3 regions of the Bacillus sp. UNC322MFChir4.1 genome follow, and region 2 is predicted to be linked to each of the others. Evidence: riboswitches for the same ligand, from Rfam matches in the RefSeq annotation. Region 2 holds a riboswitch; each other region holds the start of a gene.

Region 1 (10,924 bases), on a different contig from region 2:
GCGGGTATGAAACAAAAGATGGACGTGTAGTCAAATGGGGGAAATTGTACCGTTCTGAAGAATTAGCAGGATTAACAGAAGAAGATATTTGTTATATACATAATTTGGGCTTAAAAACTATCTGCGATTATCGTACAAATTTCGAAGTGCAACATAAACCAAACCCAAAGATACAAGATGTTTGTCAAGTTTCCTTGCCAGTTATGCAAGATTTAGCGAAAGATTTAAATATTAATGAATTCTTCCGTTTAGGAGATTTATCAATGCTTGGCAAGCCGGGAGAATATTTAGTGAAGATGAACCGAGATTTTGTAACTAGTAATGGAGCATTTGTGACATTTTTAGAGCTGATCCAAGATGCTAACAACTTACCGCTTTTAAACCATTGTACAGCAGGAAAGGATCGAACCGGCTTTGCATCTGCTTTATTATTATTGTTATTAGGTGTACCAGAAGAGACAGTAATGCAGGATTATTTACTAAGTAATGGATTTCGTGAACAGTTGAATGAAAAAATGATGGCATTTTTAGGAGCGCAGCTTCAAGATGAAGCAAGCATAGAAATTTTAAGTGCAATGTTTGAAGCGAGGGCTGAATATTTACAAGCGGCATTTGATGAAATTCATAATGTATATGGTTCATTGGATCAATATGCTGAAAAAGGAATTGGACTTACGAAAGAACAGTTAGATGCTTTGCGTAATTTATTGCTAGAAGAAAAATAAGATAATAGATAGAGGTTTTAAAAGTCATAAGGTTACTTTTAAAACCTCTATCTTTTTTATTTTCTTTATTTTACAATTAATTTGAAAATTGTTGAAATAATTACAAAGATATCCACGTTATAAATAGTATAAATAACGTAAAATTTGAAATGAAGGGAGAGATGGGGAAATGTTAGCATGGATATTAGGGGTATTCATCATAGTAGCAGTGACAGTTATGTTGACGATTATGGTAGGGAAAAATGAAGAAGAGAATTATGGAACTTCAACGAAAGGAAATATTACAAGACTTTCAATTATATATCTACTTTTAGGAGTTGTTTTAGCGGTTGGAGTAGCTTCTTATATATATTTTTATGGATAAGGGCGAACATAGATAGTAGAAAAAAGGTGAGGCTTCCAGAAGTGGGGGTCTTGCTGTTCGTTTATTCGGGAAAAGATAAGGTGTGTGCTGTTTGATAATTCTAAAATATTCTAAAGCATAGAAACGTATTATGTTATAATCAAAATGTAATTGTTGGAAAAAACGAGAAGGGCTGGATATGAATGATTGAAATTGTTAATGTATCAAAGAGTTATAATGGTAGTAAATTTGCAGTGAAAGATTTGAACTTAACAGTGCCAAATGGAGAGATTTTTGGATTTTTAGGCCCAAATGGTGCAGGGAAATCAACGACAATTAAGATGATCACAGGTATTCATTCTCTTGATAGTGGGACAATTTCGGTAAATGGAAAAGACATTGCGAAAGAGCCGCTTGAAGCGAAAAGGTTATTTGGTTATGTTCCTGACAGTCCTGATATGTTTTTACGCTTAAAGGGGATTGAATATTTAAATTTTATGGCGGATATGTATGATGTTCCGAAAGACGTGCGCCAAGAAAAAATCCGAACGCTAGCAGAACGTTTTAGTTTGTACGAGGCATTGTCTGATCAAATTCAAAGTTATTCACATGGAATGCGTCAAAAAATTATTATTATTGGAGTTCTTTTGCATGATCCAGATGTCTGGATTTTAGACGAGCCAATGACTGGATTAGATCCAAAATCGGCATTTATATTAAAACAAATGATGCGTGAGCACGCAGATAAAGGGAAAACGGTGTTCTTTTCAACGCATGTGTTAGAAGTTGCTGAAAAATTATGTGATCAAGTTGCCATCATTAATAAAGGGACACTTCAATTTCAAGGGAATTTAGCAGAAATACGAGAGCACTTTGAATCTAATGAATCTCTAGAAAAAATGTTCTTGGAGATGACAGAAAATGAATAAAATTTGGATGTTAACAAAAATATTATTAAAAATGAACTATGCTGATATGTTAACTGATAAGAAGAAGCGTGTTGTATCTTTACTTTCATTATTGGGTCTTTTGTTTGTTGGATTTTTATTTATAGGTCCACTTGCAAATGGAATGTATGTTGTATTAAAACAATTTAATCAGGAAAATTTATTGCTTGGCATGGGATTAGCGGTTGGTAGTATCTGGGTGTTTTTGTTAAGTATTACGACGATTTTAACAGTTTTTTATTATAGCGATGACGTTGAAATGTTATTACCATTACCACTTAAGCCAGCGCACATTATTACGGCGAAGTTTATTACTGTTTTAATTACACAATATGTGATGACTTCGTTTGTTTTATTTCCAGTCTTTATTGTGTATGGATTACAAAGTGGTGCATTTATTACATACTATGTTTATTTTTTAATCGTTTACTTATTTTTCCCAATTATTCCGTTAGTTCTTGCTTCGCTTCTTATGACACTCATTATGCGTTATACAAATATCGCAAAAGATAAAGATCGAAGTAATATGCTAATGGGGTTATTTACTTTATTACTAATTGTCGGTATTAATATATTTATACAATGGAAAAATAGAAATGCTGCTTCTGGGCAATCAGCAGCAGATTTTCTTACAAATAATCAGTCTTCATTTCTAGTAGAAATGACAAACTATTTTCCGACAACCTATTTTGGGGTAATGGCGTTAACAGAAAGTGCTTCGTGGAAAGGAAGTCTATTTTTACTTCTTTTCGCTGCGATTTCGTTAGCATTTTATGGTTTGTTTTTCTATGTTGCAGGTCGTACATATTTAAAAGGGGTTATTGGCATTTCAAATAGCACTGCGAAAAAAGAAGTGATTTCTTCTGAGAATTTTAATAAAGCTACTGTGCAAAATTCACATTGGAAAGCATATGTGAAAAAAGAATTTCGTATTTTGTTTCGCACGCCACAATTTTTCCTTAATTGTATTGTGCAAACTTTTGTAATGCCAATTATGTTTTTCTTTATTATTTTTGTACAAGACGGGAACTTAGCTTGGTTAAATAAATTTATAAAAGATAGTGAAACAACAGGTCTTGCGCTTGGTCTTGCTTTTTGTGCAGGTATGTTTTTAATGGGATCCAATGTTATTGCGACAACCTCTTTCTCGAGGGAAGGTCGTACTTGGTTTATCAATCGTTATTTACCAGTTAAAGCAGAAGGTGTTTTCTTTGCAAAAGTATTTACTGCTTGGCTCATTAATACGACTATTTTAGCGGTCTTTGGTATTGTGCTGATTATTGTAGGCGGTGTGTCACCAATGTTTACATTGCTTTGGTTCTTGCTTTGCGCAAATGGACTATGGTTAAACAATTTAATTGGCACACGGTGGGATGCACAAACAGCTGATATTCATTGGGATTCCGAACAAAAAATGTTTAAAGGTCGTTATACTACGCTTTGGAACTTTTTTGCGAATATACTGTTAGTCGGCATTACTGTAGGCGGAGTATGTGCGTTATATTTCTCATTAGGACTTGGAATGTGGGGGATGTTTTTAAGTATCCTCGTTGTTTTCACAATTGTAAATGTAATTGTGTCGCGTAGCTTGCAGCTTGGTGCTGAACGTATTCTAGCAAATATTAAATAAATCGTAAATCCTCTGTGACAATACAGAGGATTTATTTTATATTGCTATAGGAAAATGGCAACAAGTATGGGATCGAAGCAGCGTGTCTGACGGGATAGGTTATTGATTCGACTGAAGGATTTTATTGAGAAAATTTTATTTGTTATAAATAATAAAAAGGGATTTTTGGGAGTATATAGAAACTTATTTGGGAGGTGAAAATGTAATTTTAGGAGGCTTATTATGAAATTGAAAAAAATATCTATTGCTTCATTTGCGATTGGAGCGATGCTCTCCATTACAGCTTGCGGGACCTCAACAGAAAAAGATCAAGCAACTCAAACTAAAAAGGAACAAACAAACAATCAAGAAGAAGCGAAAACAACAAGTGCAGATCAAACAACTACGGGTAAAAACGAAGAAAAAGATTCAAAAACAACAAGTGCAGATGGGAAAGCTGAAACAAAATCAACGAATGCAGATCAAACAAAAAATGAGAAAACCGGAACAACTGAAACAAAACCAACAAACGGAAAGCAAAATGCTACTGTGAAGAGTGGGGTAAAGGAAGTTGTACAGTTAATAGACGAAGTGGACAAGCAATTGAAAGCGAATCCAAAACAAGAAGCTGTAAATAAACTTGGCAAGCAACTTACTGATAAATGGGATGTAGTTGAGAAAGAAGTGGAAACAAAGCATGCAACCGATTATAAAACAATTGAGCAAAATTTATATCCACTCATTGTTGAAATGGGAAAACAAAAACAAGACTTAAAGAAGCTAAAGTCATTAACGACGAAAACTAAGCAAGATTTAAATCAATTTTTGAATAAGCTTTAATAAAAAATGAATGCAAAATTAAATCTTATCTTATATATAGCCTATGTAATAGAAGGAGAAACGTAGAAGCAGTATACGTTTCTCCTTTTATAATTAGTTAGATCGATTCAATTAACGACGTATATATTGTTTGAAAGTTCCATTTTCAATAGAAGCAAGAGGAATCGTTTGTTCTGTTCCTTCCTTCATATTTCGTAAAACAGCTACATCGTTATTTATCTCTTCTTCACCGATAATAAGTACATACGGAATGTTTTCTTTATTTGCATAGTTAAGGGCTCGCTTTAGTTTACGATTTGCCAGTTCAAGTTCTATCTTTAAACTTTCGTTTGTTCGCAATGTGTGAGCAATTTTTAGACAATTTTCCTGTGTTCCAAGCGGAATAATAAAGATATCGATAGAAGGGGAGACTCGTTCTTTTTGGACAAGAGCGGTATAGATGACATCTAAACCGAACGAGATTCCAACTGTTGGATAAGATTTATTATCATTTCGAAGTGCACCGATAATGTAATCATAGCGCCCCCCACTACCTATGCTAGAAGTAATACTGCCATCTGCTAAAAAAATTTCATAAATCGTTCCAGTATACATTGTGAGTCCTCTTGCAAGAAAAGGAGAGAACGTTGTATTACGTTGAATGCCAAGTGCCACCAAGTATTGCCTAAGTTCTTGAAGTTCAGTAACTCCTTCTTTAACAAGAGAATTTGGGAACATTTTATCAAATTCAGAAAGTGGCATAGACATACATGTTTCTAACGTCTTACATAACATATCAATCGTTTCACTTTGTATTTCTCGATTCATTAAATCATTTCTTACACCGTCAATACCGATTTTCTCAAGTTTATCTACAGATAAAATAACATCTTGTAACTGTGATTCAGGGATTTGAATTGCTTGTAACAACCCTGTTAATAGTTTTCGATTATTATATTAAATGGTTACGTCTAAGTTTAATTTGTTAAAAATGTCAAGAGCCATTACCATTAATTCTGCTTCTGCTAAGATAGATTCAGCGCCAACAATATCGACATCACACTGTACAAACTCTCGAACTCTTCCTGGTTTAATTGGGCCATTACGAAATACTTTCCCAATTTCATAACGTTTAAAAGGGAGACGAATTTCTGGATTCATTGCGACGACTTTTGCAAAGGGAATGGTTAAATCATAACGCAATGCAAGTTCACGATTCCCTTGATCTTGAAGCGTGTACATCTCCTTTAAAATTTCAGATCCTCCCCCGTATTTATAAGCCATCAAATCATACATGTTCAAAATAGGTGTTTCTAGCGGTTTGCAGCCATAGGCCTCAAATATTTCTTCACAAGTCCGTTTAATTGTATTGCGCAGCATTTGTTCTTCTGGTAAATAGTCTTTTGTCCCTTTTACATTTTGCAAGTTCATATTTATCACTCCTTTTTAAAATAAAAAAAGCTATGCAGGTATGAAAATACCCACATAGCTTTATAATCGCTTCGTGGGTAAACAGGAATAGCCCTGTACCCACGAAGAAAAAATTTCTTCGGATACAAGGCTTTATGTATGATGATGAAGTTGGAAAGAACAATCTATTCTAAACATAAGCAATCTCTCCTATAGATTTTTAAGTAGTATACTACAAATTATTGGAATTATCAATTTTTATTCCATGCCTTATTAGTTTAGGGGGAAATGAATTAATTCCGATCTTATTAAAGGAATTTGCAAAAACGGAAGCACCAAAAGGATTTATATTTTCAATAATCCCTCCATTTCTTATTGTTATTTCTGTTTCTATTAGTATAATTATTGCGATTTTTTCCGGACTAAGGCCGGCAATAAAAGCAACGAATATTAATGTGTTATCAGCAATTCGCCGAGAAATGTAAACAAAACCTGTCTCATCTATTGAGACAGGTTTTGTTATGAAGTAATGGAAGTAGGTGTTGCGTTACTAATTTTGATTAGGTCGGCGCCGTTCATAAAAATTTGTAATCCTCTTTTTCCAGCACTAATGCTAATTGGGTCTAAATTTGCAGCAGATTCGTCAATAAAGAGTGGATAAATTTTTTTCATGCCAAGTGGTGAAACACCGCCGCGTATGTATCCTGTTAATCCAAGTATTTCTTTCATTGCAACCATTTCAACTTTTTTATTTTTACTTGCAGATGCTAACGCTTTTAAATTAAGCTCTTTATGCGAAGGGATACAAGCCATAATTACCCCGGTTTTATCGCCGCGAAGGACGAGTGTTTTAAAGACCTGTTCTAATTGCAAATGAACTTGCTCAGCGACATGTTTTGCATCTAAGTTTTCTTCATCCCATTCATATTCGTGAACTGTATATGCAATTTTGTGCTTATCTAAAAAACGACAAGCATTTGTTTTACTACTCATGTTACACACTTCCTTTTTTATTTCTTCTTTATTAGTATACAAAATTTCGCCAATTAAGACAGGGAAAAGAAGAAAGGACAAGAATATGTAACATAAATCGTGAAAAGGAAAGAGGGAACATGATGTGGAGAACAACTGATCTTTATGATGCGAATGAAACAGAAGTACAAGTATGTAAGCCATTACTTCAATCGTATGGAAAGAAGAAGCAGTTTCATGGGAAAATCGAGACAGTAAAGGTTAAAGATGATAACGTACTCGTAAAAATGGCGCTAGAGATGGTACCAGAGGGAACGGTATTAGTTGTAGATGGAGAAGGTTCAACAAATTGTGCATTACTTGGTGATAACTTAGCAAACATAGCAAGGCAGCGGAATTTAGCAGGCATAATTATTTATGGATGCGTTCGTGATTGTGCGGAGCTTCGGAATATCGAACTTGGCATTTTAGCGATTGCAACGATGCCAAAGCGAAGTGTGAAAGAAGGGAAGGGAGAAACAAATATTCCAGTGTCTTTTGGCGGAGTTTCATGGATTCCAGGAAATTATGTTTATGTTGACGAAGATGGTGTAATTGTATGTAAAACAGAAATTCATCAGTAGGAAATAATATAAGAAAGCAACAGAAGTGCTAAATGTGTTTATGCGGCACCCAATGCAGTTTTTATGCGAAATTTCACTTACGTATATAGTGAATAAAGTTTTCTTGTAAGGCATAAATATATACAGTAGGATCGCGACTTACATATTCGTTTGCCTTTTGAGACACCTCTTATTTTTATTATAAGAAGTGTCTTTTTTATTTATATAAATTCATTTTGAGGTGTAGAATTTGAAAATATGGAGGTATAAGGTTTATCATATCTGGCGAGAAGCCCCCCACCTCAAGCGCGCAAAGTGCAGAAGTGCACGGTAGGTGGAGGGAGTTCAATCTTGAGATAAAACTTCAGCTGTACTATCACATTGAAGCAGTGCATGTTGAACAGCTTGTAAAGATTGTTCAATGCGTTGACGATTATCTGATTTCTCAACTGTTTGTAAGGCATTTTGTAAACAATTCTTTGCTTCGTGTAATGCTTGACAAGAATCTTGAACGTGACCACGTGCATTTTTTTGCATGACTGTGCCTCCTTTGGTCTTTTACATTTTTAGTATGAACAAAATGGAATAAAATATCAGCGCACTTCAAAAAACAAATCCTGATTATTATGATGAGAATTGCCTTTTTTGGCTGTGTTCATTATAGTAAAAGATAAAGTGAATATTTTCTTATCCAGAGAGGTGGAGGGACTGGCCCAATGAAACCCAGCAACCGCGATGCAGGTGCTAATTCCAGCAGAACAGTTTTGTTCTGAAAGATAAGAAGGAAGAGATATAATCCGCTTCTTCTTATCGAAGAGGTTTTTTTATTGCAAAAAAACCGATAATGAAAGATGGACAACGAGAAGAAAGGAGCAAGCATACGATGACACTTGAGAAATATATTACACTACGTAATGCGATTTATAAATATATGGAAGAAAAGGAAAAGCCGATTACATTATTGGATATTCAACAACATATTGCTACTGAACATAAAGGGGAATTTGCAAAGAAGATGTTGCAGCAATTTTACATACTGCGACTGCTAGATGAGTTAAAGTTGGATGGGAAAATTACTTTAGCAGAGCAACATGAATGTATAGATGATAAGGGGATTTACTACATGGTAAAATAACATAGAGGGAGTTATTCTCCCTTTTTTATAGTAATATTTGCTTGGAAATTCATTTTTTGAAAAGAGTTATGTAGATAAAAAGACTGTGTTATGCAGTCTTTTTACAAGGAAATGGTGCTGAGTGTGTAGTGTCAAAAAATTAAATGTGCCCCCGAAAGATGGGCGTTTTCGGCTAACAAATAAAAAAGACACCATCGCCGAATAGGTGTCAGTTGTTTTGTCAAAGAGGCTTGCCCTTTGACATGTATTAGAATAGCATGTGAGTATAGAAAAAGTCAAAAGGGAATTAAAGGAAGGTGTCGTTTGCAATGAACATATTAATTGTATATGCACATCCAAATCCATATAGCTTCAGCGGTGCACTTTTGAAACAAGTGAAAAATTATAAACAAGAAAAAAGAGAGAAATGGCTACAAAAGGAATATGAAAAGGTAACAAGATTATGAAAAATAGGGAACTGATCTGCAAAATTGCGAATGTATGTAAAAGAGAAGATGATTTGTTTTGCTCTTATCTTGATTGTTTATTTTGTATAAGGGAGAAAAGTAAGCAATATTCTAAAGTTAAACAAGAAGTGCGAGAAGGGTATCTTATAAGAGGTGTTTGTCAGAGAGAAGTAGACATTTTAGTAGAACAAAGTGAACAAGTTGCAGATTTGTATATACCTAAGGTGCTCCGATGGGAATTTTTACAGGGAAATGTCCATTATATAGAAGAGATTTGTTCTATGGTATTTCAGTTAAAACCGTTATGTTTTTCAGAAGAACAATGGGAATATGTAATTACAATTATAGAAAAGGAGCTGTCATAAGGCAACTCCTTTTCGTAACGAAAACTTCGAAAGTATAAACTTAATTAGAGAGCTTATTCTGTAAGTATTCAGCGATTTGTAAATACATATCACTATATGCAAATTGTATTTCTCCAGTATGATTGGCATTAGAAGAAAAATGAACGATAACCATATGTGCAGTTGGATCGATATATAACCTTTGTCCATAACTGCCAAGTACTTCAAATGCATTTTGTTCGTTATGGGAGATCCACCACTGATCATGATAAGAATATTCCTCACCATCCCCAACTGGGAGTTCGTATTGGTTAATTTGTTTAATTTCTTCAATTATAGAGTGAGAAATAATTTGTTTTCCGTCATAGACACCATCGCCCGCAATCATCTCCCCGAATCTTGCCATGTCTCGTGCGGTGGCATTTAATCCTGCACTCGCTTGTTCCACTCCGGTTTCATCAACAACGTAATAAGCATTTTCTTCTGCGCCAATTGGTGACCAAATACGTTCACTTACTAGATCTGTGAGCGATTTTCCTGTGACAGTACGAAGGACCCATGCAAGTGTTTCAGCAGAACCGTTATTATACGAAAATGTTTCTCCTGGAGCAGCTGTTTCATTTGCTTCTAGTAACATGTCATAAATTGTTGTCGGTCCATTATAGTTTTTGTTGCGAGGAAGAAGGTTACTTGCTAAATATAATTGTGCATCTTGATTATCTAATCCAGCTTGTTTAAAGCCGTGAGTTGGATATTCTACTGAAACTTGCATATCTAAAAGTTGTTGAATTGTTGCGATCCCAAATGGTGTTCCTTTTAATTTTTTTACATAAGTTTCTGCAGTTGCATTGGGGTCTAGCTTTCCTTCTTCAATAAGGGTATTAACGAGCAGTCCTGTAAATACTTTTGCTACTGATGCCATACCGTGCGGTTCGTTTTCTTTATATCCATGAAAGTATCGTTCATAAACAAGCTTTCCATCCTGTAAAACAATAAAGGCATCTGTTTTATGTTTTTCTAATAATTTCCGAACCGTTGTATTATTTTCATTTTCATCTGTAATATGTAGGTTATCTAAATCTCGCGAATTAGTTGGAATCGAGGATATATAATTTTGATTTTTAGCAACAACTTTTGTTGAAGCAAATTCGCGCATATGTGAATAAGACCAACGGAGACAAGGATCTTGTAACCAGTTTTTTTTCGTTACTGTTTGTCTGGAAGAAAAATTTTTATTTGGATTGAATAACGTAAATCCCATACCAGTCAATATACATACAAAAATCAAAATGATTAAAATGAGCGGGGATTTTTTTAGTCTCATAAAATTAGCCTCCTTCTAGTTTTATTATAAGAGATAAGCCTATTGAGAAGCAAAAAAAGGAGAGTAAACGTAGAAGTTTACTCTCTCTTATAGGATTAGGCAGATAATTTTTCTTGTGTTGTTTGTTTTTTGGACTTTTGTTTACGCCCATGAAGAAAATAGTAAATCAGTAATGTAAATGCAACAATAATCGAAGAAATAAAATACATATGCTGATAACTGGAATGTGCTGCGATAATTCCTAGTAC
Region 2 (10,924 bases):
TTATTCCAACGTATGGTTGGCAAACAGCGATGGTGCTAAGTGCAATTCCAGCTTTTTATGCATTATATTTGCGATGGAGTTTACCTGATTCACCGCAATTTCAAAAAGTAAAACAAAAGCAATCTGCATTTGCAAACATAAAGGCCGTTTGGTCAGGGGAGTACAGACGAGCGACGATTATGCTTTGGATTTTATGGTTTTGTGTTGTGTTTTCATATTATGGAATGTTTCTTTGGCTTCCGAGTGTATTAGTGCTAAAAGGATTTAGTTTAATTAAAAGCTTTCAATATGTGTTGATTATGACCTTTGCACAGCTTCCAGGTTATTTTACAGCTGCTTGGTTTATTGAACGCTTTGGCCGGAAGTTTGTGTTAGTCACATATTTACTTGGAACGGCATGTAGTGCGTATTTCTTTGGAGCGGCAGATTCAGTAGTCACCCTAATGATTGCAGGTATGTTGCTGTCATTCTTTAATTTAGGAGCTTGGGGAGCATTGTATGCGTATACGCCAGAGCAGTATCCAACCGTTATTCGTGGCACAGGAGCTGGGATGGCAGCAGCATTTGGACGCATAGGTGGTATTTTAGGACCATTATTAGTTGGTTATCTCGTAGCTACACATGCTTCTCTCACTTATATTTTTACAATCTTTTGTATGGCCATTGTAATCGGTGTTCTTGCTGTACTTGTGCTAGGAAAAGAAACAAAACAACGAGAATTAGCATAATGAAAAGGAAGCTGTGTATAGCTTCCTTTTCGTTGTTTTCTGACAAAAATATGGTATATTTGATAGAAAAATGACCTGTAAAAAGGGATTATTTCTAAAAAAGCGAATGTATACAACAAGGCGTATGGACAAAAGGATTAGGTGGTTGGGCAGACATGAAAATTTTAATTGTAAACGAAAGAGAAGAAGCCAGAGGGAAATTAATAGATTTTTTCACAGAACATGTAAATAATTTGGAATGCTTTGAAGCAAAAACGGGAATGGAATCACTGCAACTAGCGAAAAAGCATACACCAAATTTTATTTTTTTAGATATGCATTTACCAGACGGAACAGGATTTGAAGTTGCAGGATTGCTGCGCCAATTAACATTAAACACAAAATTTATATTCACAGGAAATGATATAACAGATGCGATTAAATCATTTCGTTTCCACGCTTTCTATTATTTATTGCAACCATTTGAACAGGAGGACTTGCAATTTTTATTGCATAGTATTGAGCAAGAAAAAGTAAGACAAGGGAAGAATCGATTGCAAAAGCTTCCGATCGAGAGTCATGAAGGAATTACATATGTTCTTCCGGATGATATTGTATACATAAGCAAGAATAAAGAAAATAAAACAGTTTCTATTTATACAAACAATAATCAATATATTTCCACATATACATTACAAGAATTAGAAGGTAAGTTAGCCGCATATGATTTTTTACGTGTGCATAAAAGTTATCTTATTAATGTTATGTATGTAAAAGAATTAAAGCCTTATTATAACGGGACGTATAATTTATATTTGGAAAAGTATGATAATCAGCCAATTCCTGTTAGTCGTAACTATGTAAAACGACTTCGAAATAAAATTGAATTGTAGCAGGTTGTGAAATAATTTGGTCATGTTAAATTAGAAAATATTCATCATAAGGAGTATTGTTTTTAATTATTCTGAAAATTTAGTACAATTCCCTCTAAGACATAACATAGGGGGGATTATATTTGAAAGCATGGAAATCTATTTTACTTTGGGGTGTGATTACAGCTTTAGGAGCAGCGGGATTTGCTGTGTTAGCGTTATCTCGCGGTGAAACAATTAATGCGGTTTGGTTACTTGTTGCTGCTGTTTCTGTCTATGCCGTTGCGTATCGGTTTTATAGTAAATTTATTGCTAGAAAAGTCTTTGAATTGGATGACAACCGAAAAACACCAGCAGAACTTTTGAATGATGGGAAAGATTATGTCCCGACAAATAAATGGGTTTTATTTGGACATCATTTTGCTGCAATTGCTGGAGCTGGTCCGTTAGTTGGCCCTATTTTAGCTGCACAGATGGGGTATTTACCAGGAACACTTTGGATTATCGTTGGAGTTGTGCTAGCCGGAGCTGTCCAAGATTTTGTAATTTTGTTCGCATCTATGCGCCGCAACGGAAAGTCACTTGGTGAAATGATTAAGGAAGAGATTGGTCCTGTAACAGGTTTTATTGCAATGATCGGGATTTTGGGTATTATGATTATTTTATTAGCAGTATTAGCTCTTGTTGTAGTAAAAGCGCTTGTAGGAAGTCCATGGGGAATGTTTACAATTGCAGCAACTATCCCAATTGCTATTTTAATGGGTGTATATATGCGCTATATTCGCCCAGGACATGTTGGAGAAGGTTCAGTTATCGGTGTTATTTTACTTCTTTTATCGATTGTAGCAGGTCAATATGTAGCAGAAAATCCTGCGCTTGCTACTATGTTTACATTTAAGGGTGAAACAATTGCTATTATGCTAATTATTTATGGATTTATCGCCTCTGCATTACCTGTTTGGTTATTACTTGCGCCGCGTGACTATTTAAGTACGTTTTTAAAGATTGGAACAATTGTTGGTCTAGCAATCGGCATCATAGTTGTTGCGCCAAATTTACAAATGCCGGCAGTTTCAAAATTTATTGATGGAACAGGCCCGGTATTCGCAGGTAATTTATTCCCATTTTTATTTATTACAATTGCTTGCGGAGCTGTATCTGGCTTCCATGCACTTGTTTCTTCTGGTACAACTCCAAAAATGATAGAACGAGAAGGGCATGCACAGCCAATTGGTTACGGTGCGATGCTTATGGAATCATTCGTCGCAGCAATGGCAATGATTGCAGCTTGTGTAATAACCCCAGGTACATATTTTGCAATCAATAGTCCACCGGCGATCATTGGAACGGATGTAACACAGGCAGCGCAAGTAATTAGTTCTTGGGGGTTTACTGTAACTCCAAATGAATTGAAGGAACTGGCTGCAAATGTCGGAGAACAAACGATATTATCTCGTACAGGCGGGGCACCGTCGTTCGCGATTGGGATGGCTCATATTTTCTCGCAGGTCATTGGCGGAAAAGCATTAATGGCATTTTGGTATCACTTTGCAATTTTATTTGAAGCACTCTTTATCTTAACAACGATTGATGCAGGAACGCGTGTTGGTCGGTTTATGATTCAAGATATTTTAGGGCACGTTTATAAACCATTTGCAAAAACAGATTCAATGCTTTCTAATATTGTTGCAACAACACTTTGTGTACTAGGATGGGGATACTTCTTATATCAAGGAGTAATCGATCCACTTGGCGGTATTAATACGTTATGGCCGCTCTTTGGGATCGCAAATCAAATGTTAGCTGGGATTGCATTATTACTTGGAACGACTGTTTTGTTTAAAATGGGGAAAAAGGCATATGTCTGGGTGACGCTCGTTCCAACAACATGGTTACTGATTGTTACAATGACAGCTGGCTATCAAAAGCTATTTCATGAAAATCCGAAAATTGGATTCCTCTCTCATGCAAAAGTATTCCAAAGTGCATTGGATAAAGGGAAACTATTAGCACCGGCGAAAAACGTAGGACAAATGAAACAAATTATTCTTAATGATTATGTTGATGCGACGCTTTGTGGAATTTTCATGATTGTTGTAATCGCAGTGCTGATATCGGCTATTAGAATATGGATACAAGTATTGAATAATAAAGCGACGCCTTTAAAAGAAGCAGTGTATGTTCCACGTGATGAAAGCGAGGCACATCATTATGTTTAAAACGATCATTAGTATGTGGAAATATCGAAAACAATTTATTAGTTTGCTTGTTGGTGTACCAAGCTATGAAAAGTATGTTGCGCATATGAAACAGCACCATCCAAATGAACGTATATTATCCCAAAAACAATTTTTTGCTGAAGCACAAGAGGCAAGATTTAATGCAAAGGGCGGTAAAATTTCGAGATGTTGTTAGCGGGGGTATCATGAAAAAAGGGCGAAATTTCGCCCTTTTTTTGTTGGAAAGTTTCACGTGAAACTTTCCAACAAAATGTTTGGGAGTTAAAGGGATAAAATGTTCAATAATCAGTAGGAAAGAGAGCTGACCGTTTTTATGTGCGGCCAGATGCTCTCGTCCTCTTTTAAAAGAAAGGCGGTTCTTTAACTTGTATAAAAAATAAAGTCGTCACGTATGACGACTTTATTTTTTATACAAGCTCTTTTCCAGCGCCAAATTTACGATATGCACCGTGATGTGTTGGCCCTACATATTCATTTAATTTGAAAGAATGAAGAATAGCAGCTGTAATAAATTCTTTTGCTACTTGAACTGCTTCTTTTACAGATTTTCCTTTAGCTAGCTCTGCTGTAATTGCAGCAGCATATGTACAACCTGCGCCATGTGTATATGTTGTTTCAATTTTTTCAGATTCTAAAATATCGAATGTTTCTCCATCGTACAGTAAATCAATTGCTTTTTCTGTTCCTAGCTTGCTGCCGCCTTTAATCAGTACATACTTTGCTCCTAAAGCATGGATTTTTTCAGCAGCTTGCTTCATATCTTCAAGTGAGTTAATTTTGACACCGCTTAGTTGATACGCTTCAAATAAGTTTGGTGTTACAATTAAAGCTTTTGGAACGAGTTTGTCACGTAAGCAATCATTTGTTTCTGGATGAAGTGCTTCATCTGCGCCCTTACATACCATAACTGGGTCTATTACTACGTTTTGTAGATTATGCTTCTCAATTGTTTCAGCAACAAGCTCAATAATTTCAACAGAGCCAAGCATACCTGTTTTTAATGCATCAACGCCAACGCCTTCAATTGTTGTTTCTAATTGTGGTTTTAATGTAGATGCTGGAATCGGGAACACGTTATGTGCCCAACCGTTATGCGGATCCATCGTTACGATTGTTGTCAGAGCTGTCATACCGTATACACCAAGCTCTTGGAACGTTTTTAAGTCTGCTTGCATACCAGCGCCGCCGCTTGTATCAGATCCAGCAATTGTAAGTGCTTTATTTAATGACATTGTGAAAGCCCCCTCGGGTGATAGAATGAAAAATACATTTTTAATTATTATATCAATGTTATGAGGAAGTACAAAGTGAAAAAAGAAAGTAGTTCAATCAAAACAAGCAGTACTAACATGTTTATCCCGCTATTTGTGAGCAGTAAGATCTTCCACCTTAAGATTGAGAGAGAAGCGTTGTCTAGTTCCGGTGGCTTCGCTTCTTCCTACGAGGTAAAAAACATCTCTACGTCAGAAGCTTCACCCCCCTCACATTCTGAGCGAGCCACTTCCGCTTTTCTAAAGAAGATAGGTGGGAGATAACTGCCCGTAAAAGCCCGATTGGTGATGGAAGTTTCACTTTATAGCGGTAGTACTGCTTATATATTTTTTTATTTCAGTTTTGTACCATTCCCTCCTGCTCATTATGATTAGGGAGTGGAAATAGATTACCGATCATTGCGGCTCCAATCATTGGTATTAATAAATTAATTGGGAAGAACATGAGTAATAATAATGTAATAGCGATCGGTTTTCGTACTGCATAGCTTGAAATGGCTGTTGTTACAATAGCTACAGTAGCAACTGGATCTAATGGTATGACAGCGGCGACAGCATATCCAATACTTGCACCAGCAAATATAATCGGAAAAATATGTCCGCCGCGCCACCCTGTACTTAAACAGACGGCCGTTACACATAATTTTAAAACTCCGGAAAGAAGCAGCATCCAAAATGATAATTCTGTCCATTCATTTACTAATTCCTTTAATTGATGTTCTCCTGAAAACATTGTATAAGGTAGTAAGGTTCCTGCAATCCCTAAAAGAATGCCGCCTATAACTCCTAATGTTACTTTATATTTTTGAAAGGGATGTACTATTTTTTCTAATAAATATTCTATTTTGAAATAAAAATAGCCTACACCAGCACCTATACAAATTAAGGGTAAAAAGGCAAGCCATTCATGGAGTGAAAAAGATCCTTTCCCAAAATTAACAATAAAAGATCCTCGGTTATCAAGCTTACTAAGCAATAAATAAACAGAAAAGCCAGCAAAAGTAGTAGCGAGATATACAATCGTCTTTTTTCCCTTGGAAATTTCGTCAAGTGATTTACCCTCATTTTCACTTGGAGCTAAATAACCGAATAATGGTGCGTTAAAAATAACACTTAAAGTAGCGCCAATCCCAATTTCCGTTAGTCCCTTCATTCCTTTTAAAGCGAAATGAAATCGATCGCCAACCCACGTACAAAGTCCACCGATAATTCCAACGAGTGCTGCTTCTGGTCCTAAACTTGCACCAAATATTAAAACAATAACAGCTGTTATTGTAGATTGATGTACAAAACGGTACTCAATCCTACCTGTTTTCTTATATTCACCCATTACCTCTGGCATTAAACGCGGGTATGTACCGAAGTATTTTTGCGAGAGTCCGACAAGAATACCACCAATTGTCGTTACAAAAATTGTGTAATACGGTGGTAATGCAAATTCTTTTGGTAAATATCCCCAAATAAACTGAATGCCGGCATTTGTGGTAACTAAAAATAACCAGACTGTAGCACCAACTATGGAACCTAGAAACATACCGTACATGATAAGTAAGGAATGCGTGCTTCTTCTAATCGTCATTTTTTATGTCTCCTTCATGTTATATGGTGTTATGACAAATTTAGAGATTCTGATATATATACTATTTGTATATCTTATCAGTAGTAGGCAATAAAATCTCGTTCCAAGGTGTAGAGAGAAAAAAGAAGAGAAGCAGAGGAGAGTGGAAAGCTTAATTGAGTGGTTTTTCTATCAGTGAGGGATGAAGAATCCCCCACTGAAGAAGGTTGTGTTAGTTATTGGCGAATAATCCCTTTAAAAGATCCTTCCAACACTTTTTTACCATGTTGATTAAAGCATTCTGCTTTTGAAACAGCAATGATTCGATCTGCTTGTTCTTCATGATGAACCAGTGTAACTTCACATCGAACGGTATCTTCGGTAAAGACTGGGCGTAAGAAAGTAAGTTCTACATCTCTTGCAATAAAATTTAAATCGCCGCCAATTTTCGTAGGCAATGTTGCAACTAGTAATCCTTGTACCATGACGCGGCCATGTTCATCTGGAACAACATGGTGATCACCAGCATCACCAGAAATTTTACTAAATAGATCTACATCTTCTCTCGTAAATGATTTTTCAAAAGTTAATATTTCCCCGACTTTCATGTATTAATCGCCTCCTATTCGTTTATGAATGAATTATCATTCATACCTTAAATTTTACAGAATATTCTTTGTTCGGTAAAGTTTGATAGTAAAGATAATAAAATATTTTAGGAACATTCAGAAAAATATTGACATGAGGTAATATTTTCTATAAAATCATCGGTAATTGAATAAGTCTTATCAAGAATAGGTGGAGGGAACGGGCCCTATGAAACCTTGGCAACAGCCGTAAATCGGAATTGTGCTAAATCCTGCAGGTATTTCCTGAAAGATAAGAAAGGCTACATGGCGAGCGTTTATCTAAACTGCTTCTTTCTTATTTTAGGAAAGAAGCAGTTTTTTATTTTTTATAAAAGAAAGGGGATTGCGAAATGGGGGAATCATGGGGAAAAGGAACGATTTGTGTGCAAGGTGGTTATACGCCGAAAAATGGTGAACCTCGTGTTTTGCCACTTTATCAAAGCACGACGTATAAATACGATACTTCTGATGATTTAGCGGCCCTCTTTAATCTGGAGGCAGAGGGATATATTTATACGCGTATTGGGAACCCAACGCTTGCGGCGTTTGAGCAAAAACTTACAGAGTTAGAAGGCGGCGTTGGTGCAGTTGCAACGGCATCAGGGCAGGCTGCAATTATGCTAGCGGTCTTAAATATTTGTGGCAGCGGCGATCATTTGCTCTGCTCATCAACAGTATACGGCGGTACATTTAATTTATTTGGAGTTAGTCTTAAGAAGCTAGGGATTGAGGTCACATTCTTTAATCCAAACTTATCTGCTGATGAAATTGTTGCCCTTGCAAATGAGAAAACAAAGCTTGTGTATGCGGAATCGCTTGGGAACCCAGCAATGAATGTACTGAATTTTAAAGAGTTTTCTGAGGCGGCAAAAGAGCTTGGGGTACCGTTTATTGTGGATAATACATTAGCGACGCCGTATTTATGTCATGCATTTGAACATGGTGCAAACATTGTCGTTCATTCTACAACGAAATATATTGATGGTCATGCAAGCTCACTAGGCGGCATTGTTATTGATGGCGGGAATTTTGATTGGAGTAAGTTTCCTGAGTTTGTTGAGCCAGATCCAAGTTATCATGGTGTGAGTTATGTGAAAAATTTCGGGCAAGCGGCATACATTGTGAAAGCTCGTGTACAGCTATTAAGAGATTATGGAAATTGTATGAGCCCATTCAATGCGTATATGACCAATGTTGGCTTAGAAACGTTGCATCTTCGCATGGAGCGTCATAGTCAAAATGCTCTAGCTGTTGCACAGTGGTTGTCTGAGCATGAACGCGTTGAGTGGGTCAATTATCCTGGACTTCAAAATAATGAAAACTATGAATTGGCACAAAAATATTTACCGAAGGGTGCGAGCGGTGTTTTAACATTTGGAATAAAAGGGGGTCTTGAGTCTGCTAAACAGTTTATTGGTAATGTGAAGCTAGCGACATTGGTGACGCATGTTGCAGATGCAAGAACTTGTGTCATTCATCCGGCAAGCACAACGCATCGCCAGCTTACGGAAGAACAGCAGCGTTTGGCTGGTGTGACGTCTGATTTGATTCGGTTATCGGTTGGTATTGAAGAAGCGGCGGATATTATTGCTGATTTAGAAGCAGCACTTTCTGGAGGAAAACAATATGCCGATCATCATTGCTAAAGATTTACCCGCTCGTAAAATATTGCAAAATGAAAATATTTTTGTGATGACGAAAGAACGAGCAGAAACACAAGATATTCGTGCTTTGAAGATTGCTATTTTAAATTTAATGCCAACAAAGCAAGAAACAGAAACGCAGTTGCTTCGTTTAATTGGTAATACACCGCTTCAACTTGATGTCCATTTCCTTCATATGGAGTCCCATACAGCAAAAAATGTAGCGCAGGAGCATTTAACAAGCTTTTATAAAACATTTCGTGATATTGAAGGAGAAAAGTTTGACGGGCTCATCATTACTGGTGCTCCGGTTGAAACACTTCCTTTTGAAGAGGTAGATTATTGGGAAGAACTGAAGCAAATTATGGAGTATTCCAATGCACATGTCACATCAACGCTTCATATTTGCTGGGGGGCGCAAGTAGGATTGTATTATCACTACGGAGTTCCAAAATATCCGCTTGAGCAAAAGATGTTTGGGGTATTTGAGCATGAAGTGCAGCAGGAACATGTGAAATTATTACGCGGTTTTGATGAAAGCTTTTTTGCACCGCATTCTCGTCATACAGAAGTTCGTGCATCTGATATTCAACGCGTACAGGAGCTCGATCTGTTAGCGACTTCTGAATACGCTGGTGTTCATCTCGTTATGAATAAGGATGGAAAGCATATTTTTGTTCTTGGTCATAGTGAATACAGCTGTGAGACATTAAAGCAAGAATATGAGCGCGATCAGCAAAGAGGATTGGATATTGCTATTCCCAAAAATTATTTTAAGCATGACAATCCTTTGGAAAATCCAGTAGTAAAGTGGCGTAGTCATGGGAATTTACTATTCTCAAATTGGTTGAATTACTATGTGTATCAGGAAACTCCTTATATTTTGTAAAGGAAGTTGAGCATAACACGTGGTAACGTTTTCTTTGTAAAGAACGATCTTTATTATTCAGAATGTTCAAAATATATTGTTTTTTGTGATCTGACCTTATATAATGGCACCTAAATACAATTTTTAAAGGGGTGGACAGTACTATGAACGAAATTCAAGTTGGCCTATTAGGTCTTGGAACTGTAGGAAGCGGTGTCGTGCGCATTATTGAAGATCATCAAGATCGTTTAGCACACCAAATCGGTTGTCCTATCAAAGTAGCAAAAGTATTAGTACAAAACTTAGAAAAAGAACGAGAGGTCCAAGTAACCCCAACATTATTAACGAGAAATCCAAATGAAATTATAAATAATCCAGATGTTGATGTTGTGATTGAAGTGATGGGCGGTATAGAAGATGCAAAAGCATATATTTTAAAATCACTCCAAAATGGTAAGCACGTTGTCACAGCGAATAAAGATTTAATGGCACTTCACGGTGCAGAACTTCTTACTGTAGCAAAGGAAAATCAAGCGGATTTGTTTTATGAAGCGAGTGTAGCAGGTGGTATTCCGATTCTACGAAGCATTGTGGAAGGTCTTTCTTCTGATCGGATTACGAAAATGATGGGTATTGTGAACGGAACAACGAATTTTATTTTGACAAAAATGTCTGACGAAGGGAGAGCATATGACGACGTGTTAAATGAAGCGCAGCAGCTTGGATTTGCAGAAGCAGATCCAACATCAGATGTTGAAGGGTTAGATGCGGCACGAAAGATGACGATCTTAGCGACACTTGGATTTTCTACAAATGTAGAACTTCATGATGTGAATGTAAAAGGAATCACATCTATTACGGAGGAGGACATTTCATATAGTAAGAGTCTAGGTTATACAATTAAGTTAATCGGTGTAGCTAAGCGTGATGGTGAAAAATTAGAGGTAACAGTAGAACCAACATTGTTATCAAATTCACACCCGCTTGCCGCTGTTCAAAATGAATATAATGCAGTATATGTATATGGCGAAGCGGTAGGAGAAACAATGTTTTATGGACCAGGTGCGGGAAGTTTGCCAACAGCAACAGCTGTTGTATCTGATTTAGTAGCGGTTATGAAAAATGTACGCCTTGGT
Region 3 (10,924 bases), on a different contig from region 2:
GTAATTTCTGATTTTTCTAATTTGCGTTCTTGTGAAAAATTCCGTCCCATATATATTATAATACTACCAATATACAATACTAAACAAACAACTAGAGCAATATTTTCACAGAGACTTAGCCCCAATGTAGTCACTCCTAATCTCATCCATATTATCACGCTTCAATAATTAGAATTCGTCCGTCAAATCTATGCTATTGTAACATAAAGTGTGCTTTTATCTCTATCTTAAAAAGCAATCCTAAATGGATCGCTTTTTTTTACTACTCACCTTTTTCTTTCGAGAAAAACATTCTAGAAATAACAATTCCTAGCCCACCAATAAGTAAGAATAATACTGCACGAATCATCATTGATACTTCTGGTAAATCTAAGAAGAATAACTTAATCACTGTTACAACTAACACAACTAATCCAGCGTATAATATTTCATTCATTCCTCTATTACGTCCAAACCAAACTGAAACTAAAGCATATATCATCCATAAAAGAGAGACAAATACACTGATAATACTTCCGTCTGTTGAAAGAACCTCTCCTATTCTAGTAATCGTAATAAATACAAGTACCATAAAGCCATATAACGTAATCGAATACACATATTTCCCAAAACGTTGCAACATTGGTTTCATTTTCATCATTCCATAATAAAATGTTCCAACTAAAATGAGATGGGCTACAAAAGCTGCTGACATGAATGTCTCAAATGGACTCACAAGCGTTTGCAACATACCGATTCCATAAATAACTGCACTGATATAAAACTTGATTTCTTGTTTTAATTTCGCAGAAGTAACGATACCTAAAAAACCTTGCAACATCAATACAATTGCTCCATTTACTAAACTAAATTCATTTAAAATTGTTAAACTAAACGACCCCATCGCAAAACCAAATAAAAGATCTGTAAATGACGATTTTTTATTTTTCATATAGTCAGCTATAAACATTACACTGTGTACAATTGTACTAATTAACAATCCCCATGTTGTAAAATCCGGAATTTTTATAATTGCCAGAATAAAGAAGATTGCATTGGCACTAAATAAAGCCATTCTAGGTTGATAAATAAAACTTCGATCAATAAACATATGCCAGAAAAGCAGAATATGAATTAATCCATAAACAATTGTTAATTGTACCTGTAAATTCCCTAGTAACATGGTCATAATTACAAAAAAGACAAACGTTACAAGTACAGAAACAGAGTAAGATACCATATATAAATATTGATAGCGATTTTTATACGCATACCATAATAAACTCATCGTTAACACTGTTTCATATCCAAAGAAAATGTAAGAATTAGGTGCTGTACTATTTAATAAGAACGGTACAAAAAAGGCTCCTACAGATACAAATATAGCGAGATACTCTGATTGATATCGCTTAGCTAAATAAATACCGAGTATAATCCAAATAATATTGAATATAAATGCCATGCTTGCCGGAAAGAAATGATACAAATAATGCGCAGCGAATGTCGTTAAAACAATGCCTGTAATACTTCCTCCAGCTAACACTAAGCCTAACGCTTGATGTTCTTTTTTTATTTGTATATCACCTACATAATACAAAGCAACTGATAATGCTACGCCAAATACAATACGAATTGCTGGAGTAAGTAATCCTGCATCTACTCCCGCTTTAAATAGCCAAATTACCCCAAGCAGCATAATGGCAACGAAAATACGTGGTAGCCATGTTTGACAAAATTTTATAATGTCAAATGGTTCAGGCTTAAACGCAGATATATCTACCTGCTTTATCTCCGGTTCCTTCACACTTTCTTGGCTAATGACTCTTTCTTCTTGTCGTACATTTTGCACAGGAGTACTAACTTCTTGTTTCTTCTCAATAGGTTCCTTTACTTGTTGAACTCTTTCTTCGTCCATTTCTCTTCGCTGTGCTTTTAACTCATAGAGCGTCTCCTGCAATGTATCAATTGCTGTTTCTAGAGCTTCTATTTTTTTGCTCAAATCTTGTTTCATTTTCTCCCCCCTCTAATCATGCTGCTAAATAGAAATATGCCTATAATTAGTTTAATTTCCAATTAACTACATCATACTATTAGTTTATTCATTTTTTAAGAGGTTTTTCCTAAAATTATACAATTCATTCCATTTTGAAAGTAACACGTTACGATTTAAAATATCCATCTAAAAAAACCTGAAATACAGCAGGTTCCCTATAGTTCCCTACTAGTACCTGAATATCTTCCACTGGTGTAATCATACTCTTAAAAAAATAAAGGTGTTAACAGCTTTCCAACCAGCCCCAAAAGCATGATTTCATAGAAATCATGCTTTCGTTACATAATCAATAATCGTTTGCAAAGCTTCTTGTCCGCTATATTGCTGCATCGATCTTTTATACTGCAAACGATTTTTATACAGTTCTTCTACATGTTCAATTAGCAACGTTTCTGTTATATCTTCTTCAAATAACATGCGTCCATATCCTTGTTTTTCAAAAGACTGTCCGTTTAAAATTTGATCTCCTCGGCTCGAAGATTTCGGAAGAGGAATTAATAACATTGGCTTTTGTAATGTTAAAAATTCAAAAATCGCATTGGATCCTGCACGAGAAATAACGATATCAGTTGCCGCTAATATATCAGGAAGTTCATCGTGAACATATTCAAACTGTTTGTATCCCGGTGTATTCTCAAGCGTTTCATCCATATTGCCTTTCCCGCACAAATGAACAATTTGATAGGTTTGCAGGAGGTTTGGCAGGGCACCGCGTACTGCTTCATTAATACGGCGTGCTCCTAAGCTGCCTCCCATAACCGTAATAACTGGTTTTGATGCAGTGAATCGTAAAAATTGCAGTCCTTTGTTTCTACTTCCCTGCAATACTTCTTCACGCACAGGTGAGCCAGTAAATACTGTTTTTTCTTTCGGTAAATGTTTTTTCGCTTCTTCAAACGTAACAAATATTTTTGAAGCAAAGCGAAGAGCAATTTTATTTGCAAGCCCAGGCGTCATATCAGACTCGTGTAAAAAAACAGGAACACGATTTAGCCACGCACCAATTACAACCGGCACAGACACGAAGCCGCCTTTTGAGAAAATAACATCTGGTTTTAGCTTTCGAATCAGGAAATACGCATCCATAACCCCTTTCATAACAAGAAAGGGGTCTTTTATATTTTTTAAATCAAAATAGCGGCGAAGCTTTCCACTCGCTATTCCATAATAAGGAATCCCTTCTTTTTCAATGATCGTCTTTTCAATTCCATTATGTGAACCAATATAACACACCTTCCAACCGCTCTTTTGAAAATGTGGTATAAGTGCTAAGTTCGGCGTAACGTGACCCGCAGAACCACCGCCTGTAAATATAATCGTTTTCAACAGTATGTCTCCTTTTAATAAAAGATTTACTTTTTATTATAACACACTGAAATAACGCGCTTCTGGATGAGCAAACACCAGCGCCGATACAGAAGCCTCCGGTTCCATCATAAACCCTTCTGTTAAGGAAATTCCAATTTCCTCAGGGCGAAGCAACCGAAATAACTTTTCTTGATCAGCAAGCTCTGGACACGCAGGATAGCCAAAAGAAACGCGAATCCCTTGATATTTTGTTCGGAACCGCTCTTCCATCGTCATGTTTGGTGAATCTGGAAATCCCCAGCGATCACGGATGAGCATATGCGTTTTTTCAGCTAATCCTTCTGCAAGTTCCAGCGCAAGTGATTGAATCGCATGACTACGCAAATAATCGCCTTGTTCTTTCCACTTTTCTGCTACAGCACGGACACCTGTTCCAACCGTTACAGCTAAAAAAGCAACATAATCCATTTCATCTCCAACTGGGCGTAAATAATCACCAAGCGTGCGATGCGGTGCTTTTCCTTGTCTTGGGAATGTAAAACGCTCTAGCACACGACCCTGATCTTCTGGATCATAAATTAAAATGTCTTGATTTTCACTTTGTGCAGGAAAGAATTGATACACAACGCTCGGACGTAACCATGATTGTTCTTCGCGAAGCAATTCATCGATTAAGTCATTCAGTTCATGGGCTCTTCTATCCCCTTCTTGTAGCAACTTTTTTACATTCCCTTTTAAACCTAAGTGATGCCCAAGTAACATTTGCCGATTTAAAAACGGAGCAAGATGTGTTACTGAAATATCACGCAAAGCGACACGTTTTGTAGAATACGGTACATATACTGGTGCCGGCGGTAATTTTTCAATTTGAATCGGTACCAGTGCCCGGCTTTTCTCTTCTTCTACAACAACATGTAAATGGCGTTTCGCTTTTTCCTCACTCATCTTTTCCCGTTCTTCTTCGTTTTGCAGGCGATTGATCAGATCTAATCCTGTCATCGCATCACTTGCATATAAAACAAGCCCTTGATAAGAGGGAGATATCCGCGTTTCTGTGAACTTCCGCGTCAGCGCAGCACCTCCTACAACAATCGGAACATCAATATTTGCCGCTTTTAAGTCTTCTGCTGTTGTTACCATTTGCTGCGCAGATTTAACAAGTAATCCTGATAAACCAATAATATCTGGTTTCTGTTCTTTTACCTCTTGAATAATACGATCAGAGCGCACATTAATACCCAGGTTTACAATGTCGTATCCATTGTTCGATAAAATAATTTCCACCAAATTTTTACCGATGTCATGCACATCACCTTTTACTGTCGCAAGCAGCACTTTCCCTTTCTTCGCACTATCACTTGTCTCCATATACGGCTCTAAATACGCAACAGCCGCTTTCATACTTTCCGCACTTTGCAATACCTCTGCCACAATAAGCTCATTATTATTAAATAAACGTCCCACTTCATCCATGCCAGTCATAAGCGGTCCGTTAATAATATCAAGCGGTGCTCTTCCTTCATCTAGAGCAAATTGCAAGTCATCATGTAGTCCTTGTTTTGTCCCTTCTACAATATAATGAGATAACCGCTCTTCAAGCGTTAACGTTTCAGCTGCTACGACTTCTTTTTTCTTCACATTTCGATAAAAATTTGTAAATTCTTCTAACGTTTCTTTCGTCGTCTCAAACAAAAGAGCATTCGCTAATAGCTTTTCCTCTTCAGAAATAGAAGCATACCGCTCTAGCTTTTCGGTATTCACAATGGCATAATCTAAACCAGCCTTTGTCGCATGATATAAAAAGACCGAATTTAATACTTCGCGTCCTGCTGGCGGTAAACCAAATGAAATATTACTTACACCTAATATTGTTAAACATTCAGGCAATGCCTCTTTTATGAGCCGAATGCCTTCAATTGTCGCTGCAGCTGAACCGATATATTCTTCATCACCTGTTCCAACCGGAAAGACAAGTGCGTCAAAAATAATATCTGACGGGCGCACTCCATATTTTATTGTTAAGAGCTCATAACTTCTTTTCGCAATTTCAAGTTTTCGCTCAGCCGTTACCGCCATACCAATTTCATCAATTGTTCCCACAACAATAGCCGATCCGTACTGTTTAATAAGTGGAATTACTTTTTCAAAACGCTCTTCTCCATTTTCTAAGTTAATAGAGTTAATTACTCCTTTTCCTTGCAAATAAGTAAGAGCCAGGTTTATCACTTGCTCATCTGTCGAATCAATCATAATGGGTACTTTTAATACTTTCGTCACAGCTTGCAAGAAATTTTCCATATCTTCTATTTCATCACGGTCTGGGTCTGCCATGCAAATATCAATAATATGGGCATTTTTCTTTACTTGTGCCCTTGCGACTTCCGCTGCTTCTTCAAAATTCCCTTCTGCAACAAGACGTTTAAATTTGCGTGAACCAATTACATTCGTACGCTCTCCAACGAATAACGGGCGCATAGAATCTTCATATTGCAACGCTTCAAGCCCGCTAATCCCATGACCTTTTCTTTCTCGTTTCACACGGGGCTCAAATGATATTAGCGCCTCTTTCATCGCACGAGTGTGCGCTGGCGTCGTCCCGCAGCAACCACCAACAATATTCATCCAGCCTTCTTCTGCAAACTGTTTCACTTTATGAGCAAGTGACTGCGGGGATTCATGATAATGACCGTCTTCATCTGGAAGTCCAGCATTGGGATAACAAGAGATGTAACACTCTGATAACTCTGCAAGTGAACGAATATGTTCTCTCATAAACTCTGGTCCTGTTGCACAGTTTAGCCCAACCGATAATGGATTCATATGCTCTACCGATAAGTAAAATGCTTCAATTGTTTGCCCAGCTAACGTCGTTCCCATTGGTTCAATTGTTCCCGAAATCATAAGCGGAACTTTTTTCTCTGCCTCAATAAATGCCTTTTCAATTCCTAAGCATGCCGCTTTTACATTACGCATGTCCTGACTTGTTTCTACAAGTAACAGATCTACACCTCCGCGCAGTAAACCGCGTGCTTGTCTTGTATATGCCTCAATGAGCTCTTCAAAAGTAACGCCACCCGTGACACTAATTGCTTTTGTCGTTGGACCCATTGACCCGGCTACATATACTTCTTTACCGCTCTCCTTTACAGCTTGTTTTGCTAACCTGACCGCCCTTTCATTCAACTCCTCATCTAAGTGAGAAAGGTTATAATCACTAAGTACAATGTTCGTTGCACCAAATGTATTCGTTTCAATAATATCTGCCCCTGCTTCAATATACGCTTTATGAATCTGTAAAATAACGTCCGGCCGTGTTTTTACTAAATATTCATTACAGCCCTCATATTCTTCTCCGCCAAAATCTTCAGCTAAAAGGTCTTCTTGTTGAATCATCGTTCCCATTGCACCATCTAATATTAAAATTTCTTGCTGCAATCTTTCCTCGATTTGTCTCATACATTCATTCCTTCTTTCTGCCCTTTCTTCACTTGAATATACCGAACGAGCGCTTCTGTCACTTCATATTTTAAAAATGGTGTAATTAAATAAATACCATTAAATAACTCCATCGCAATATCAATTAATTCTTTAGCTATACAAATACCTTCTGCCACCGCTTCTTCTGACGTTTTATGTGCGTCCATACGCCTTCTCACTTCTTCTGGAAGCGTAATGCCTGGCACCTCAAAATGTAAAAAGTCTGCATTTCGTTTACTTACAAGCGGCATAATTCCAATAAAAATTGGCTGTTCAATATGCTTCGTTGCTTCATATACATTTCGGATGACTGCCGCATCATAAATGGGCTGCGTTAAAAAGTACTCCGCACCAGCTGCAATTTTTTTCTCCATACGTTTTACAGCTGCATCGATATGTCTGACATGCGGATTAAAAGCCCCGCCAATTGAAAAATTGGTGGCTGCTCCAATTGTTTTCCCTAAAATAGAACGGCCATTGTTCATTTCCTTAATCATTTTAATAAGTTCTATAGAAGAAAGATCATATACAGATGTTGCACCAGGAAAATCACCAACCCTCGCAGGGTCTCCGGTTAATGCCAATACTTCCTCCATACCGAGCGCTGCTAATCCAAGTAAATGAGACTGCAGCCCAATCACATTATGATCACGACATGTTAAATGAGTTAATATCGGGATATCGTATTTTCTTAATAACGCTCCCATTGCCATATTTGATAAGCGAGGCGATGCTAAAGAGTTATCTGCTAACGTAATAGCATCTGCTCCAGCACGCTTCAACACTTTTGCTCCTTCAAAAAACCTCTGTGTATCCAACGTTTTAGGAGGATCTAGCTCAACAATCACCGTCGTTTCCTTTTTCGCTTTTTCTGCTAATGTAATTCGATCTGCTACATTTACACGCTGCGCAGTTATAACCTCTGCACGCTTTACAACTTCTTTTGCTGTTACAGGACGCTCATTTCCAAGCGCTCGCTTCATTGCCTCAATATGGGCAGGAGTTGTACCACAACAACCTCCAAGTAGCCTAACGCCTTGCTTAATAAATTCCGGCACCATCTCTTCAAAATAAGCCGGACTTCCTTCATATACGTAACGGCCCTCTACATATTTAGGGAGACCAGCATTTGGATACGCAGATAAGTAACCATATTTAGGGATTTCTATCGTTTTAAAAGATTCGATCATACGAAGCGGTCCTAACTGACAATTTAATCCGACCACATTTGCACCATACTCTATAATTTGCTTCAATACATCATCTACACTATTTCCGTTTTGAGTCGTACCAGCTTCGTGAAGAGCAAGCTGCGCAATAAGAGGGACATTTGTTTGTTTACGTAATACCTTCACTGCATGAAGTAATTCAAACTCATCGTAAAACGTTTCTAATAATAGCCCATCCACACCTTCTTCTAGCAGGGCATCCGCTTGTTCTAAGAGCATAAACTCACGCTCCATATCAGTAGTTGTAACTGCCCCAATATGTTTCATTCCACCGATTGTTCCAACGATTGCATTTTTTTCTGTCACTGCTGCTTTTGCATGTCTTACAGCAGCCCGGTTAATTTCCTTTACGCTATCCTCAAGACCGTACATGCGAAGTTTCCCTTCATTTGCTCCGTATGTATTGGTTTGAATGACATCTGCTCCTACTGCAACATATTGTTTATGAATCGAAATAATCCGCTCTGGTTCAGATATATTCAATTCTTCAAAGCAGCTTTGTAAACCATGAGAATACAGAAACGTTCCCATCGCTCCGTCCCCAATGACAATTCCTCTTTGCAATAAATCTAGTAGTTTCACATGTCTCCCTCTCTTCTTTCAATATAAAAACCCCCTCTTCTCAATGAAGAGGGGGACAGCGTTTTATCCTCCTCTTATCATTCAGAACGCTTTGTTCCGCAGGTCTTAGCACCGTTTCAAACATATAATTTGAAGGTTGCTGGGTTTCACAGGGCCTTTCCCTCCACCACTCTTGATAAGAGTTATATTCATTTATGATTTCAAAAAGCAAACATCGTCCGTTCACTTATTAGCAATCTTTGTTAATTTTCTCACTAATTTAGCATGTTAAAATATGAAAGTCAACAAAAAGAAAGAAAAATAAAATTATTCAAAATATAGTTGCATTTCTTTCTAAATTTGTTGTAAAGTAAAAAACATAATCAAAAACTTCATATTTCGAATTCTTATCGAGAGAGGTCGAGGGACTGGCCCTTTGACGCCTCAGCAACCATTAACAAACTTTTTATTTGTTAATAAGGTGCTAATTCCAGCGAATTGAGAAATGATTTGACAGATAAGAAGAAGACTATATTTGTCGTATATAAGCCTTCTTCTTAGAAGGCTTTTTTTGCATACAAATCCAAATTTTAAAAAACAAAAACCATTCTTTTTCGATGAGCGAGGGCATCTAGCCGCGCATAGAAGCAATCGGACCTTCTTCTGCCACACGTAAAATGCAAACAAAAAGAGAAAGCAAGTGCAGGCTCTTTTTTTCTTCATACCAACAATCTAAATGTCGAAAAATCAAAATGGATTTACCTGTTTAAGGAGGAATTCTATTATGTCTACAATGGAAACAAAGCTTGCCCAAATTGGAAATCGCAGTGAAACAACAACTGGAGCAGTCAATCCACCAGTTTACTTCTCCACTGCTTATCGCCACGAAGGAATTGGGAAGTCAACAGGGTTTGATTATTCCCGAACTGGAAATCCAACGCGCCTTCTATTAGAACGTGCGATCGCTGACTTAGAGCACGGCGAACAAGGCTACGCCTGTAGCTCAGGAATGGCCGCTGTTCTTCTTGTCCTTTCATTATTCTGCTCTGGTGACGAACTGATTGTATCTGAAGATTTGTACGGCGGAACATATCGTTTATTTACAGAACACGAGAAAAAATGGGATGTTCGATGTAGATATGTAGATACGCAGCATATAGAAGAAATTGCAAAAGCCATTTCACCGAAAACAAAAGCCATTTTCATCGAAACACCAACAAATCCACTTATGCAAGTAACAGATATTGCCGCAGTTGCTGCCGTTGCAAAACGTCACGACTTGCTCCTTATTGTTGATAACACATTTTACACACCGTATTTACAACAACCATTAACAACAGGCGCCGACATTGTCCTGCATAGCGCTACAAAATATTTAGGCGGTCATAACGATGTATTAAGTGGGCTCGTTGTTGCAAAAGGAGTAAAATTATGCGAAGAACTCGCTCACTACCACAACGCATCTGGAGCTGTGTTAAGCCCGTTTGATTCGTGGCTTTTAATACGCGGCATGAAAACATTAGCACTGCGCATGAGGCAGCATGAAGAGAATGCCAAAGCAATTGTTGCCTATTTACAAGGAGAAGAAGCGATAACTGATGTGTATTATCCAGGAAAAGGCGGCATGATCTCTTTTAAACTGCGAGAAGAGTCGTGGGTTGATCCGTTCTTACAATCTCTTTCTCTTATTACGTTTGCAGAAAGTCTTGGCGGTGTAGAAAGCTTTATTACATACCCCGCAACACAAACACACGCCGATATACCAGAAGATATTCGCACAGCACGAGGCGTTTGTAATCGTCTGCTCCGCTTCTCCGTAGGAATTGAGAACCAAGATGATTTAATTCAAGACTTACAGCGATCATTAAAACGAGTAAAAGAAGGAGTGAGAATATGAGCTATTCCTTTGATACGCTTTTACTTCATAACCGTTTTAAGCATGACAAACAAACAGGTGCTGTAAATGTTCCTGTTTATAATACATCTACATTCCATCAATTTGATGTAGATACATTTGGAAAATATGATTATAGTCGTTCTGGAAATCCAACGCGCGAAGCACTCGAGGAACTAATTGCTTTACTAGAAGGCGGAAGCAAAGGATTTGCCTTTTCATCTGGCATGGCTGCTATTTCAACAACTTTTCTTCTTTTATCGCAAGGAGATCATGTCCTTATTTCTGAAGACGTGTACGGGGGTACATACCGAATCATAACAGAAGTTCTTTCTCGTTACGGCGTTTCCCACACATTCGTTGACATGACAAATTTAGAAGAGGTAAAACAAAACATTCGCCCCAATACAAAAGTCTTTTACA

Evidence for each region. Region 2 has a riboswitch for S-adenosylmethionine ahead of BR72_RS15720 (bifunctional O-acetylhomoserine aminocarboxypropyltransferase/cysteine synthase). Riboswitches for the same ligand answer to the same signal wherever they lie in the genome.
Region 1: it holds a riboswitch for S-adenosylmethionine, as region 2 does, so the genes downstream of both, BR72_RS20670 (hypothetical protein) here and BR72_RS15720 (bifunctional O-acetylhomoserine aminocarboxypropyltransferase/cysteine synthase) in region 2, are expected to answer to the same signal.
Region 3: it holds a riboswitch for S-adenosylmethionine, as region 2 does, so the genes downstream of both, BR72_RS02540 (methionine biosynthesis PLP-dependent protein) here and BR72_RS15720 (bifunctional O-acetylhomoserine aminocarboxypropyltransferase/cysteine synthase) in region 2, are expected to answer to the same signal.

What each region holds. Positions count from the first base shown of each region.
Region 1 is NZ_KN050811.1:11,122-22,045, reverse strand. It holds gene BR72_RS20720 (tyrosine-protein phosphatase) at 1-725, shown strand, start outside; gene BR72_RS20715 (hypothetical protein) at 895-1,089, shown strand; gene BR72_RS20710 (ABC transporter ATP-binding protein) at 1,272-1,997, shown strand; gene BR72_RS20705 (putative ABC transporter permease subunit) at 1,990-3,645, shown strand; gene BR72_RS20700 (hypothetical protein) at 3,868-4,464, shown strand; partial or broken gene BR72_RS20695 (histidine--tRNA ligase) at 4,576-5,874, opposite strand; gene BR72_RS20690 (hypothetical protein) at 6,096-6,338, shown strand; gene ybaK (Cys-tRNA(Pro) deacylase) at 6,373-6,846, opposite strand; gene rraA (ribonuclease E activity regulator RraA) at 6,969-7,448, shown strand; gene BR72_RS20675 (hypothetical protein) at 7,773-7,964, opposite strand; SAM riboswitch class I at 8,112-8,210, shown strand; gene BR72_RS20670 (hypothetical protein) at 8,311-8,562, shown strand; gene BR72_RS26525 (NAD(P)H-dependent oxidoreductase) at 8,871-9,008, shown strand; gene BR72_RS20665 (hypothetical protein) at 9,005-9,373, shown strand; gene BR72_RS20660 (serine hydrolase domain-containing protein) at 9,414-10,676, opposite strand; gene BR72_RS20655 (MFS transporter) at 10,772-10,924, opposite strand, start outside.
Region 2 is NZ_JQKQ01000045.1:13,466-24,389, reverse strand. It holds gene BR72_RS15755 (MFS transporter) at 1-728, shown strand, start outside; gene BR72_RS15750 (LytR/AlgR family response regulator transcription factor) at 884-1,600, shown strand; gene BR72_RS15745 (carbon starvation CstA family protein) at 1,723-3,798, shown strand; gene BR72_RS15740 (YbdD/YjiX family protein) at 3,791-3,994, shown strand; gene pdxK (pyridoxine/pyridoxal/pyridoxamine kinase) at 4,227-5,051, opposite strand; gene BR72_RS15730 (chloride channel protein) at 5,428-6,669, opposite strand; gene BR72_RS15725 (hotdog family protein) at 6,885-7,256, opposite strand; SAM riboswitch class I at 7,431-7,534, shown strand; gene BR72_RS15720 (bifunctional O-acetylhomoserine aminocarboxypropyltransferase/cysteine synthase) at 7,628-8,923, shown strand; gene metA (homoserine O-acetyltransferase MetA) at 8,904-9,809, shown strand; gene BR72_RS15710 (homoserine dehydrogenase) at 9,953-10,924, shown strand, end outside.
Region 3 is NZ_JQKQ01000001.1:483,591-494,514, forward strand. It holds gene BR72_RS02515 (DUF3966 domain-containing protein) at 1-146, opposite strand, end outside; gene BR72_RS02520 (DUF2339 domain-containing protein) at 263-1,990, opposite strand; gene BR72_RS02525 (undecaprenyldiphospho-muramoylpentapeptide beta-N-acetylglucosaminyltransferase) at 2,300-3,358, opposite strand; gene metH (methionine synthase) at 3,395-6,796, opposite strand; gene BR72_RS02535 (bifunctional homocysteine S-methyltransferase/methylenetetrahydrofolate reductase) at 6,793-8,628, opposite strand; SAM riboswitch class I at 8,700-8,810, opposite strand; SAM riboswitch class I at 9,012-9,131, shown strand; gene BR72_RS02540 (methionine biosynthesis PLP-dependent protein) at 9,392-10,504, shown strand; gene metC (cystathionine beta-lyase) at 10,501-10,924, shown strand, end outside.